4 regions of the Enterobacter cloacae complex sp. 394F7 genome follow, and region 4 is predicted to be linked to each of the others. Evidence: predicted binding sites of a transcription regulator. Region 4 holds the regulator's gene; each other region holds the start of a gene.
What was found. The regulator CRP, encoded in region 4, controls carbon source genes, mostly activating them, when cyclic AMP is high. The targets are predictions, from matches to a motif close to ATGTGANNNNNNTCACAT.
Positions count from the first base shown of each region.

Region 1: the regulator CRP is predicted to act here: its motif matches at 1,977-1,994, upstream of epd (erythrose-4-phosphate dehydrogenase).
Region 2: the regulator CRP is predicted to act here: its motif matches at 1,647-1,664, upstream of msrB (peptide-methionine (R)-S-oxide reductase MsrB).
Region 3: the regulator CRP is predicted to act here: its motif matches at 1,798-1,815, upstream of drpB (cell division protein DrpB).

Region 1 is NZ_JBXWCS010000006.1:261,435-264,583, reverse strand. It holds gene pgk (phosphoglycerate kinase) at 1-713, opposite strand, end outside; gene epd (erythrose-4-phosphate dehydrogenase) at 763-1,782, opposite strand; gene tkt (transketolase) at 2,109-3,149, opposite strand, start outside.
Region 2 is NZ_JBXWCS010000004.1:29,352-32,500, forward strand. It holds gene AC2FAK_RS07060 (D-hexose-6-phosphate mutarotase) at 1-372, opposite strand, end outside; gene gapA (glyceraldehyde-3-phosphate dehydrogenase) at 445-1,440, opposite strand; gene msrB (peptide-methionine (R)-S-oxide reductase MsrB) at 1,782-2,195, shown strand; gene AC2FAK_RS07075 (YeaC family protein) at 2,237-2,515, shown strand; gene chiD (chitinase ChiD) at 2,576-3,149, opposite strand, start outside.
Region 3 is NZ_JBXWCS010000002.1:421,248-424,396, reverse strand. It holds gene AC2FAK_RS04545 (N-acetylmuramic acid 6-phosphate etherase) at 1-219, shown strand, start outside; gene ompC (porin OmpC) at 276-1,433, opposite strand; gene drpB (cell division protein DrpB) at 1,866-2,135, shown strand; gene AC2FAK_RS04530 (phosphohydrolase) at 2,187-2,888, shown strand; gene AC2FAK_RS04525 (DNA cytosine methyltransferase) at 2,950-3,149, shown strand, end outside.
Region 4 is NZ_JBXWCS010000025.1:15,783-18,931, forward strand. It holds gene AC2FAK_RS22450 (phosphoribulokinase) at 1-68, shown strand, start outside; gene AC2FAK_RS22455 (OsmC family protein) at 135-539, opposite strand; gene crp (cAMP-activated global transcriptional regulator CRP) at 850-1,482, shown strand; gene AC2FAK_RS22465 (YccS/YhfK family putative transporter) at 1,540-3,149, shown strand, end outside.

The sequences.
Region 1 (3,149 bases), on a different contig from region 4:
AGGTCTGCTTCATACAGGGATTTACCAACGTTGTGGCCCTGAGCGGCAACGAAGGTGTTCGCGATACCACCGCCAACGATCAGCTGGTCAGCGATTTTAGACAGGGAATCCAGAACGGTCAGTTTGGTAGAAACTTTAGAACCACCCACGATGGCAACCATTGGACGAGCAGGCTCTTTCAGTGCTTTACCCAGCGCATCCAGTTCCGCAGCCAGCAGAGGACCAGCGCACGCAACGTCTGCGAATTTACCGATACCGTGGGTAGACGCCTGCGCACGGTGTGCAGTACCGAATGCATCCATTACGAATACGTCGCACAGCGCCGCGTATTTTTTGGAGAGTGCTTCGTCGTCTTTCTTCTCGCCTTTGTTGAAGCGAACGTTTTCCAGCACCACCAGCTCACCGGCAGCCACTTCCACGCCATCCAGGTAATCTTTCACCAGGCGAACCGGGCTGGACAGTTTGTCTTTCAGGTAATTAACAACCGGTAGCAGAGAGAACTCTTCGTTGTACTCGCCTTCAGTTGGACGACCCAGGTGGGAGGTCACCATCACTTTCGCACCCTGCTTCAGAGCCAGTTCGATGGTTGGCAGAGATGCACGGATACGCGCGTCACTGGTCACTTTGCCATCTTTAACTGGCACGTTCAGATCCGCACGGATGAAAACGCGTTTACCAGCCAGATCCAGATCGGTCATCTTAATTACAGACATGGTGAATCCTCTCGTTGATTCTTAAAGTTTTGCAGACGCACGATGCGTCTTACCTGAAACCTTTGGCAGCCATTGCTAACGTGGTGTCGAGCATTCGGTTAGCAAAGCCCCATTCGTTATCACACCAGACCAGCGTCTTGATAAGGTGTGCGCCACTGACGCGCGTTTGCGTGCCATCAACAATGGCGCTGTGCGGGTCGTGGTTAAAATCCACTGAGACCAACGGTAATTCCGTATAGTCAACTATACCATGAAATGCCCCCTGTGCCGCTTTTTGCAGCAACAGGTTGACTTCACAGGCTTTTACCGGTTTTTTCACCGTCACGCTGAGGTCAATTGCGGTGACGTTTATCGTCGGTACACGCACGGCAATCGCTTCGAAACGGTCATTAAACTGCGGGAAAATTCGGGTGATCCCGGCAGCCAGTTTTGTGTCCACCGGGATGATTGACTGGCTCGCAGCACGCGTGCGTCGTAAATCCGGGTGGTAGGCGTCAATGACCTGCTGATCGTGCATGGCGGAGTGAATCGTGGTCACGGTGCCGGATTCAATGCCATATGCATCGTCTAACAGTTTAATGACCGGAATAATGCAGTTGGTGGTGCAGGAGGCGTTGGAGACAATACGGTGTTCGGCTTGCAGCTCATGCTGATTGACGCCGAAAACGACCGTTGCGTCGAGGTCGTTACTGCCGGGATGAGAGAACAGGACTTTTTTCGCGCCGGCGGTGAGATGCGCTTCGCCGTGTTCGCGGTTGCCATATACGCCGGTACAGTCAAGCACCACATCCACACCCAGTTCACGCCACGGTAGCGCGGCAATACTGCGCTCATGCAGTACGCGGATCGTATCGTCACCGACAAACAGTTGATCCCTTTCCTGGCGCACGTCCCAGGCAAAGCGTCCGTGGCTGGTGTCATATTTCAATAAATGCGCCATGCCCGCAGCATCCGCCAGTTCATTGATTGCCACCACGGTAATTTCCGCCCGACGCCCGGATTCATATAAAGCACGAACCACGTTGCGCCCGATGCGACCGAAGCCATTAATCGCTACGCGTACGGTCATAGATCTCCTGCAAAGCTATCCCTGAGTTCGAGGTGGCTGAAAGAGTAATCCAGCTACGCCCGAAGGGGAATCTTTGCTATCACAAACTGCGATTGATTGGTCAATTGTCGAACATTTAATCGACTGAAACGCTTCAGCAAGAATAAGCGAATCGGGGAATAAAAGGAATGTCTGTCCAGATGAATAAGCGAGCTATATGACTTGCGTCACATTTTAGGTGGAATAATGCTTACAAAAAAGCCGGGTGGCGCGTTAGCGCTTACCCGGCCTACTTTAGAGCCATTTGTAGGCCCGGTAAGCGTAAGCGCCACCGGGCAAAACGGCAATTACAGCAGTTCTTTAGCCTTAGCGACAACGTTCTCAACGGTGAAGCCGAACTCTTCGAACAGCTGCTCTGCCGGAGCAGATTCACCGAAGGTGGTCATACCGACGATAGCGCCGTTCAGGCCCACGTATTTGAACCAGTAGTCAGCGATACCCGCTTCAACCGCCACGCGTGCGGAAACGGCTTTAGGCAGTACGGATTCACGGTAAGCAGCATCCTGCTTGTCGAACGCATCGGTAGACGGCATGGAAACCACGCGCGCTTTAACGCCTTCGGCAGTCAGTTTGTCCCAGGCTGCAACAGCCAGCTCAACTTCAGAACCGGTTGCGATGAAGATCAGCTCTGGCTGTCCCGCGCAATCCTTCAGCACGTAGCCACCGCGGGCGATGTTCGCCAGCTGCTCTTCGGTACGATCCTGCTGTGCCAGGTTCTGACGGGAGAGGATCAGCGCGGTTGGACCGTCCTGACGCTCAACGCCGTATTTCCATGCCACTGCAGATTCCACCTGGTCACATGGACGCCATGTGCTCATGTTCGGGGTGACACGCAGAGAAGCAACCTGCTCTACCGGCTGGTGAGTTGGACCATCTTCGCCCAGACCAATGGAGTCGTGGGTATAAACCATCACCTGACGCTGTTTCATCAGCGCAGCCATACGCACGGCGTTACGGGCATATTCCACGAACATCAGGAAGGTAGAGGTGTACGGCAGGAAACCACCGTGCAGGGAGATACCGTTCGCGATAGCGGTCATACCGAATTCACGTACACCATAATGGATGTAGTTACCGGCCGCATCTTCGTTGATTGGCTTAGAGCCAGACCACAGGGTCAGGTTAGACGGTGCCAGGTCAGCGGAGCCGCCGAGGAATTCTGGAAGCCATGGACCGAACGCTTCGATCGCATTCTGAGACGCTTTACGGCTGGCGATTTTAGATGGGTTCGCCTGCAGCTTAGCGATGAACTCGTTCGCTTTCGCGTCGAAGTCAGACGGCATTTCACCTTTCATACGACGGGTGAATTCAGCCGCTTCCTGTGGGAA
Region 2 (3,149 bases), on a different contig from region 4:
ATTGGCCTGAAGCTCAAAAGTCAGCACGGCACCGTTATCATCTTCGTTATGCGCTTTCAGGGTCCACTGCTGGTTGCGGGCAAAACCATGAGAAGGCAGTCCCGGCTGCGCTGACGGGCCAAACCATGGCCAGCAGACAGGCACGCCGCCGCGGATCGCCGCTCCTTTTTTGAAAGAGGTCACATCGCTCAGCCACAGCACTTCCGTTTCACCTTCCGGTTTCCAGGAGAGCAGGTGGGCGCCGTTCAGCGCAACGGAGGCTTTCACACGCGGGTGGTCAACGACGATAACATCAGCGCCATCAATCTGGCGACGGGAGAGCACAGGGGTAAGTTGTTCGACTACCGGAAGTGCAAAAATTTTATTAATCATTAAGCAATCCTCTGTCTTATAAATAAAAAAGGCGACCGAAGTCGCCTTTTTGGATCAAGCACTCATTCCAGTTTATTTGGAGATGTGAGCGATCAGGTCCAGTACTTTGTTAGAGTAGCCGGTTTCGTTGTCGTACCAGGATACCAGTTTAACGAAGTTGTCGTTCAGTGCGATACCTGCTTTAGCATCGAACACGGAAGTGCATACTTCGCCGTTGAAATCGGTAGATACAACGTCGTCTTCGGTGTAACCCAGAACGCCTTTCATTGGGCCTTCGGAAGCAGCTTTGATTGCTTTCTTGATGTCTTCGTAAGAAGCAGCTTTTTCCAGACGAACGGTCAGGTCAACAACGGATACGTTAGGAGTTGGAACGCGGAACGCCATACCAGTCAGTTTGCCATTCAGTTCTGGCAGTACTTTACCTACCGCTTTAGCAGCACCGGTAGAGGATGGGATGATGTTCTGAGCCGCGCCACGGCCGCCACGCCAGTCTTTGTGAGACGGGCCATCAACGGTTTTCTGAGTAGCGGTGGTCGCGTGAACGGTAGTCATCAGACCTTCAATGATGCCGAAGTTGTCGTTGATAACTTTTGCCAGCGGTGCCAGGCAGTTGGTGGTGCAGGATGCGTTAGAAACGATATCCTGGCCAGCGTAAGTTTCGAAGTTAGCACCACGAACGAACATTGGGGTGTTGTCTTTGGAAGGACCAGTCAGAACAACTTTTTTCGCACCCGCGGTGATGTGTTTACGCGCAGTTTCGTCGGTCAGGAAGATACCGGTTGCTTCAGCAACAACGTCAACACCGATTTCGTTCCATTTCAGGTTAGCTGGGTCTTTCTCAGCAGTAACGCGGATGGTTTTGCCATTAACAACCAGGTGGCCGTCTTTCACTTCAACGGTGCCGTCGAAACGACCGTGAGTTGAGTCGTACTTCAGCATGTACGCCATGTATTCAGCGTCCAGGAGATCGTTGATACCAACGATTTCGATGTCAGAACGTTTCTGAGCAGCACGGAAAACAATACGGCCGATACGGCCAAAACCGTTGATACCTACTTTGATAGTCATATATTCCACCAGCTATTTGTTAGTGAATAAAAGGTTGCCTGTAAAATTACAAAAACCTTACGCAGCGTCAAGCGGAATCGTGTCAATCATTGCGACAAATCAATCCTGTGACTAACGTTTGTGCGACTGACTCGCCTCACTTTCCCTTTGAGCTAGCAACCACATGGGGGCTGCGCCCGGAATTTTAAAGGCCTCGCAGGATAAATATGTGAGAATGATCACAATTGCCTGACCGCCTTTTCGCGACACATAAGTTTAGATCAAAAGTGCACGCAAGGGTGTTAATGTTTTGTTAGAATCCGGGTTAAAAGGTGTCTGTTTCTACAGCGAGATGTAAGCATATGTCGAACCAACGTAACCCTGACGATTTGAAAAAAAACCTCACAGAAATGCAGTTTTACGTGACGCAGAATCACGGCACGGAGCCGCCATTTACCGGGCGTTTACTGCATAACAAACGCGATGGCGTATACCATTGCCTGGTCTGTGACGCCCCGCTGTTCAATTCACAAACGAAATACGATTCTGGCTGCGGCTGGCCGAGCTTTTACGAGCCGGTGAGCGATGACGCAATCCGCTACTTAACTGACTCGTCGCACGGGATGGTGCGTACCGAAATTCGCTGCGGCAACTGCGATGCGCACCTGGGGCATGTCTTCCCGGATGGCCCTCAGCCAACGGGCGAGCGTTTCTGCGTTAACTCAGCTTCTCTGAGCTTTAGCGACGATGAAAACGGCGACCAGATTAAAGGTTGAAAAAACGATTCAGCAAATTATTCCTTTGAAAGGGAGAGATCGTGAATATTGATGACATGATTAACGGTATGACGCCGGAAGTTTATCAGCGTCTGGTCACCGCCGTTGAGCTGGGGAAATGGCCTGATGGCGTTGCCTTAACCCCGGAGCAAAAAGAGAACAGTCTGCAGCTGGTCATGCTGTGGCAGGCGCGCAACAATACCGATGCGCAACACATGACAATCGATACCAACGGCCAGATGGTGATGAAGAGCAAGCGTGAACTGAAGGAAGAGTTTGGTATCACGCCAAAGCCGATTGCGACGATGAAAATACAATAACGGTGTGGGTTGATGCCCTCACTCAACCCTCTCCTTGTGGGAGAGGGGTTGATTACCTCACTACTTGTGCGAGATCCCGAGCGACTCTGCCAGCTGCTTCGCTAACTGGTTATTATCATCCGCCCCATACTCCCAGAACATTGCGCCTGCCAGACCTTTCTCTTTGATATAGTCCGCTTTGATAGCGACGGAACGTGGATTCTCATACGAGAGGGCAAACAGATCCTTCCCGTCGGCGCCCTTCACGGAAAGCCACGGCACTTTCGCCTGGTCGTCCCAGTGTTCAGTAAAGCGCTTTTGCGGGTCGTTTAGCAGTTTCTTCACGATATCGTTGTACTTCACGTAGGTATCTTTGGTCAGGTCATAACCGAGTGATCTGAACAACCCGATCTCCTGTGGGCCGAAGTAAGGCTGTGTCACCGGATTGTTTTGCGCATCGGGCTTGCTCCAGTCAATGCCCGGTTCCACAGCGCGTTTTGGCACGCGCCCATAGAAACCAATCCCAAGGTTCATCTGCTGTGGCTTCAGCCCCGCGGCCAGATAATTATTCACCACAAAATCAACGCTGTATTTATCTGCTGCCGCCACGGTCGGCCAGGCGCTGGAGTCATACAGGTTCGCGTTAAAATACTGA
Region 3 (3,149 bases), on a different contig from region 4:
GAGGCGAGCAGCACCCAGTGGGCTGAACGGCAAATCGCGATAGTGATGGAAGCGGGGGGATGCACCCGAGCGGTAGCAAAAGCCGCGCTGGAGAGCTGTAACCATAACTGCAAAACGGCGGTGCTGATGGTGCTGACCGGGCTGGATGCATGGAAAGCGCATGAGTTGCTTGCGCAGAACAACGGGTTCATTCGGGTGGCGTTGCAGGAAGCGCCGTAAGAGAGAGCGCAGGAATAAAAAAAGGCCGCGATTGCGGCCTTTGGTGTTTTGGGGGATTAGAACTGGTAGGTCATGCCTACGCCAACGATGTCATCGGTGGAGATGCCATTGGCTTCGTAGAAGCGATCATCGTTATCCAGCAGGTTGATTTTGTAATCAACATAGGTGGAGAAGTTTTTATTGAAAGTGTAGGTCATGCCAACATCGATATAATTCACGAGATCAACATCACCGTGCTGGCCCTGAGGATTACTGCGGTTACCTGGGTAAGTCATGTCTTTACCCTTAGAGTAAACCCATGCCAGGGATGGACGCAGACCGAAGTCGAACTGATATTGTGCTACTGCTTCGAAGTTCTGAGTTTGATCCGCGATACCATAATCACCATATGGCGTCATATTGCGAGTTTCAGCATACATCATCGCCAGATAGATGTTGTTAGCATCATATTTCGCACCCAGAGTCCATGCTTCTGCTGTTTTACCGCCCGCGTAACGAGCGCTGTATTTCTCACCGTAACCTTCTTGTTTGTTGCTACGATCAGAGGAAGAATATGCCGCACCCAGGCTCAGGCCGAAATCGAAATCATAGGTGGTAGACATACCGAAGCCGTCGCCATTCTGGAAACGCACGTCGTCATGACCATTTTTGGTTCCTTCCTGATCTTCTGTCGCGTCCTGACCTTCATTCGCGCCCTGATATTGCAGCGCAAAATTCAGACCTTCAACCAGACCAAAGAAATCCGTATTACGGTAGGTCGCCAGACCGTTAGCACGGCCATTCATAAAGTTATCAGTCCAGGTGTAAGAATCGCCACCAAATACCGGCAGCATATCGGTCCAGGCTTCTACGTCATAGACGACACCATAATTACGGCCATAATCAAATGAACCGTATTCGCCATATTTCAGACCCGCATAGGCCAGACGGTTAAAGGATTTATCACCGGCGGACTCAGTATTATTTGCGTAGGTTTTATATTCCCACTGGCCGTAACCGATCAGATCGTTGGTGATCTGAGTTTCACCTTTGAAGCCAACCTGCACATAGGTTTCATCGCCATCGTCGCCAGGGTTGTCAGAGAAGGTATGACGTGCATCGACTTTACCGTACAGGTCAACTTTATTACCGTCTTTATTGTACATCTCAGCGGCATTTGCTGCGCCAGCCATTAATAACGCGGGTACAAGAATGGCCAATACTTTTCTTTTCATTATATATTCCCTTTAGAGATAATTTATATGAATATATGTAATCACGCTCCGCAACTACAGCGTCGATACTATTCCAGGAGAGGGGGTTTAAGTTCAATAATAAATGTAATTAAATGGGTAAAAATATTACTAAATATTTCTAAGTGTCGCTTTATTTTTCTCGTGAATTATAATTTGAAATATATATTGGTTAATTATTGTTAAGTATTTTTCGTGGTTATTTTATAAATTCTATTATTAGCCTTAATTATATTTCTCCGAATTAAACACTCACCAGTCGTCCTCTTCTGTAACCTTGCCCAGGATCAACTTAAGGCAAACTGAGCGTCAGAAACCTTCACACAGGACAGGGTTTAATGCCAAAATGTGATAATTGTCACAAAACTAGAGTAAGCATGTGCAAACGGTACGGCAGTGACCGTGGAGTGAAAGATGGAACGAAAAATCGAACGCAGCCTGGGAGGCAAACTGGCCCTGTGGGTGTTTTACGCTTTTTGCGGTTACTTTGTCTGGGCGATGGCCCGGTATATCTGGGTGATCAGTAAAATACCGTCGCTGCCGAATGCGGCAGTGGAAGGGGATTTGGGATCGACCAGCGGCAAATGGCTTGGGGCATTGCTGGGGTTTCTGGTGCTGGGCACGGTCGGCCTGATCCTGGGCGGGATTGCGTGGTACACCCGTCCCCGTCAGGACAACTCGTGATAGCGTCCGCGAAAGTTGCTATTGTAACCGTTTTAACAACAGGACGTGATGATGGAACTTACGCAGTGGCAGCAACGTTTTGAGCGCTGGCTCGGGGAAAACCACACAACCGACGACACCGCGCATGATATTTCGCACTTTCGTCGTGTCTGGATGACGGCACAAAAAATCATGGCCAACCAGGCGGTGGAGCCACTGGTGATCCTGGCCGCATGCTATTTCCACGATATTGTCAGCCTGCCGAAAAACCATCCTGAACGCGGCCAGTCATCCCAGCTGGCGGCGCGTAAAACGCGTGAGATCCTGCATCGTGATTTCCCGGACTTTCCCCCCGCGCATTATGCCGCCGTGGGGCATGCCATTGAGGCGCACAGCTTCAGCGCCAGTATTGCGCCGCAGAGTCTGGAAGCCAAAATTGTGCAGGACGCTGACCGGCTTGAAGCGTTAGGGGCGATTGGCCTGGCGCGGGTGTTTGCCGTTTCGGGGGCGCTGGGCGTGCCGCTTTTTGACGCAGTTGATCCCTTTGCCGACGCGCGAACCCTTGATGACCGGGCGTTTGCCCTCGACCATTTTCAGACCAAGCTGCTGCGCTTGCCTGATACAATGCAAACAGAAATGGGGCGCGAGCTGGCACGCCACAACGCCGATTTTCTCATCCAGTTTATGGCAAAACTGAGTGCCGAACTACAGGGTGACTGCCTGGGGCTGGATAGCCAGGTACTGAGCCGCTTTCGTCGCAGTTTGCACGAATGAACTGTGGTAATCTGTTTCCAGTCTTTATTGTCCGGTTAAAAGAATGCAGGAAAATCGATCTGTGAGTGAGCCCGCGCCAGAGCAGGCTGTGAAATCAACGGCTTCGGTGCAGGCGCTGCTGCGCCAGTTGCTGGATATCTACGATGCTAAAACCCTGGCAAACCAGCTGGTGGCGCACGGTGAGGGCCACTGGAGTCCGGCAATCATTAAGAGACTTATCACCAGCGAGCGGGCAGGACATCGCCTGAGCGACGGCGAGTT
Region 4 (3,149 bases):
GGCTGGCGATGGAGCTGATCATGACGCCGCTGGTGCAGCGGTTGATGGAAGGGAAACAGATCGCATAATCATATTCCCTCTCCCGGTGGGAGAGGGTTAGGGTGAGGGCATCAACACGCACGATGCCCCATCAATCACGCCTCGATCACTTCATACGAATGGGTAATTTTTACCGCTTTCTCCAGCATTAATGCCACAGAGCAGTATTTTTCCGCAGACAGATCCACCGCGCGTGAGACGGCAGCATCTTTCAGCGCTTTCCCGGTGACAACAAAATGCAGGTTAATGTGCGTGAACAGGCGTGGCGCCTCTTCGCGACGTTCTGACGTGAGCTTGACTTCACAGTCGGTCACATCATGACGGCCCTTTTGCAGAATCGACACCACGTCAATCGCGCTGCATCCCCCTGCCGCCATCAGCACCATCTCCATTGGGCTGGGTGCTTTATCGCCGGAGTTACCGTCCATCAAAATCTGGTGTCCCGACGAGGACTCGCCCAGGAACGTTAAACCTTCTACCCATTTCACGCGCGCTTGCATATTCATTAGCTCCAACGTTGCATTTTTGGTGACAGATTACGCGTGCGTTACATTTCTCGCAATGGAAGGCGACCTGCGTCATGCTGAAGCGAGACACCAGGAGACACGCGGCGAAAGCTATGCTAAAACACTCTGGATGCTACAGTAATACATTGACGTTACACATGTATGCAGAGGACATCAAACTTTACTGGCTGCGAAACGTTACGACAGCCGACTTCCCAGGTATGGGTAAGAATTCGATTGCAACCCCAGAGTCCGGATGCATCTTATGACTCTGGTGACAGCTTATAACAGAGGATAACAGCGCATGGTGCTTGGCAAACCGCAAACAGACCCGACTCTCGAATGGTTCTTGTCTCATTGCCACATTCATAAGTACCCATCGAAGAGCACGCTGATTCACCAGGGTGAAAAAGCGGAAACGTTGTATTACATCGTCAAAGGCTCGGTGGCAGTGCTGATCAAAGATGAAGAAGGGAAAGAGATGATCCTTTCTTATCTGAACCAGGGCGATTTTATCGGTGAACTGGGCCTGTTTGAAGAAGGCCAGGAACGTAGCGCCTGGGTTCGTGCAAAGACAGCATGTGAAGTGGCTGAAATTTCCTACAAGAAATTCCGTCAGTTGATTCAGGTTAACCCTGACATCCTGATGCGTCTTTCTTCGCAGATGGCTCGCCGTCTGCAGGTGACATCAGAGAAAGTGGGTAACCTCGCCTTCCTGGACGTGACCGGCCGTATCGCGCAGACCCTGCTGAACCTGGCGAAACAGCCAGACGCTATGACCCACCCTGACGGCATGCAAATTAAAATTACCCGCCAGGAAATTGGTCAGATCGTCGGTTGCTCCCGTGAAACAGTGGGCCGTATCCTGAAAATGCTGGAAGATCAGAACCTGATCTCCGCCCACGGTAAAACCATCGTGGTTTACGGAACCCGTTAATCCCGATAAAACGGCGTGCCATCGCAAGGTGTCACGCCGTTTTTGTCTCTACTCCCCATGTGGCGCAGGCTGATTTATCACCCGGAAGTTAACTACGCACTGCGACAAACGCTGGTGTTGTGCCTTCCTGTGGCCGTGGGCCTGATCCTTGGGCATCTTCAGCAGGGGCTGCTGTTTTCACTGGTTCCCGCCTGCTGCAACATTGCCGGTCTCGACACCCCGCATAAGCGTTTTTTCAAACGTCTGATTATCGGCGGTTCGCTGTTTGCCGGGTGTAGCCTGGCCGTGCAGCTTTTGCTGGCCCGCGATATTCCGCTGCCGCTGATCCTGAGCGTGCTGGCGATGACGCTGGGGGTGACCGCCGAAATCAGTTCGCTGCACGCGCGGTTACTGCCCGCCTCACTCATCGCGGCCATCTTTACCCTGAGTCTCGCAGGTAACATGCCAGTGTGGGAGCCGCTGCTGATCTACGCCCTCGGTACGCTATGGTATGGCCTGTTTAACTGGTTCTGGTTCTGGCTGTGGCGGGAACAACCGCTGCGTGAATCCCTGAGCCTGCTCTATGTCCAGCTTGCGGAGTACTGCGAAGCCAAATACACACTGCTGACCCAGCATACCGACCCGGAAAAATCGCTGCCGCCGCTGCTGACGCGCCAGCAGAAGGTGGTGGATCTGATAAGCCAGTGCTACCAGCAACTGCATATGCTGGCCGCCAACAAGAACCACGAATATAAACGGCTGCTGCGCACCTTCCAGGTAGGGCTGGATCTGCAGGAGCATATCTCCGTGAGCCTGCACCACCCGAAGGAGGTGCAAAAGCTGGTGGAGCGCAGCCATGCCGAAGCGGTGATCCGCTGGAACGCGCAGACCGTGTCCGCACGCCTGCGGGTACTGGCCGACGACATTCTTTATCACCGCTACCCCACCCGCTTTAACATGGACAAGCAGCTCGGCGCACTGGAGAAAATCGCCCGCCAGCACGAGGATAACCCGGTAGGCCAGTTTGCCGCCTGGCACTTCAGCCGTATTGCCCGCGTGCTGCGTACCCAGCGCCCGCTCTATCCCCGCGATCTGATGGCGGATAAGCAAAAGCGCCTGCCGCTGCTGCCTGCGCTTAAAAGCTATCTCTCGTTTAAATCTTCCGCCCTGCGCAACGCCGCCCGGATTAGCGTGATGCTGAGCATCGCCAGCCTGATGGGCATGGCGCTGCATCTGCCCAAACCCTACTGGATATTAATGACGGTACTGTTTGTCACCCAGAACGGCTACGGCGCCACGCGGGTGCGTATTCTGCACCGGGCGGGCGGAACCATGGCGGGGTTGATTATCGCAGGCGTAACGCTGCACTTCCACGTGCCGGAAGGCTATACGCTGGCAGGCATGCTATTGATTACCCTGGTGAGCTACCTGATCATCCGCAAAAACTACGGCTGGGCGATGGTGGGCTTTACGGTTACGGCGGTATATACCCTGCAATTGCTTACGCTCAATGGCGAACAATTTATTGTCGCCAGGCTTATCGATACCCTGATTGGCTGTCTGATTGCCTTTGGTGGTATGGTCTGGCTGTGGCCACAATGGCAAAGCGGCCTGCTCAGACAGAACGCCCACGACGCGCTGGAGGCCGACCAGCAGGCTATCCGCCTGATCCTGAGCGACGATCCGCA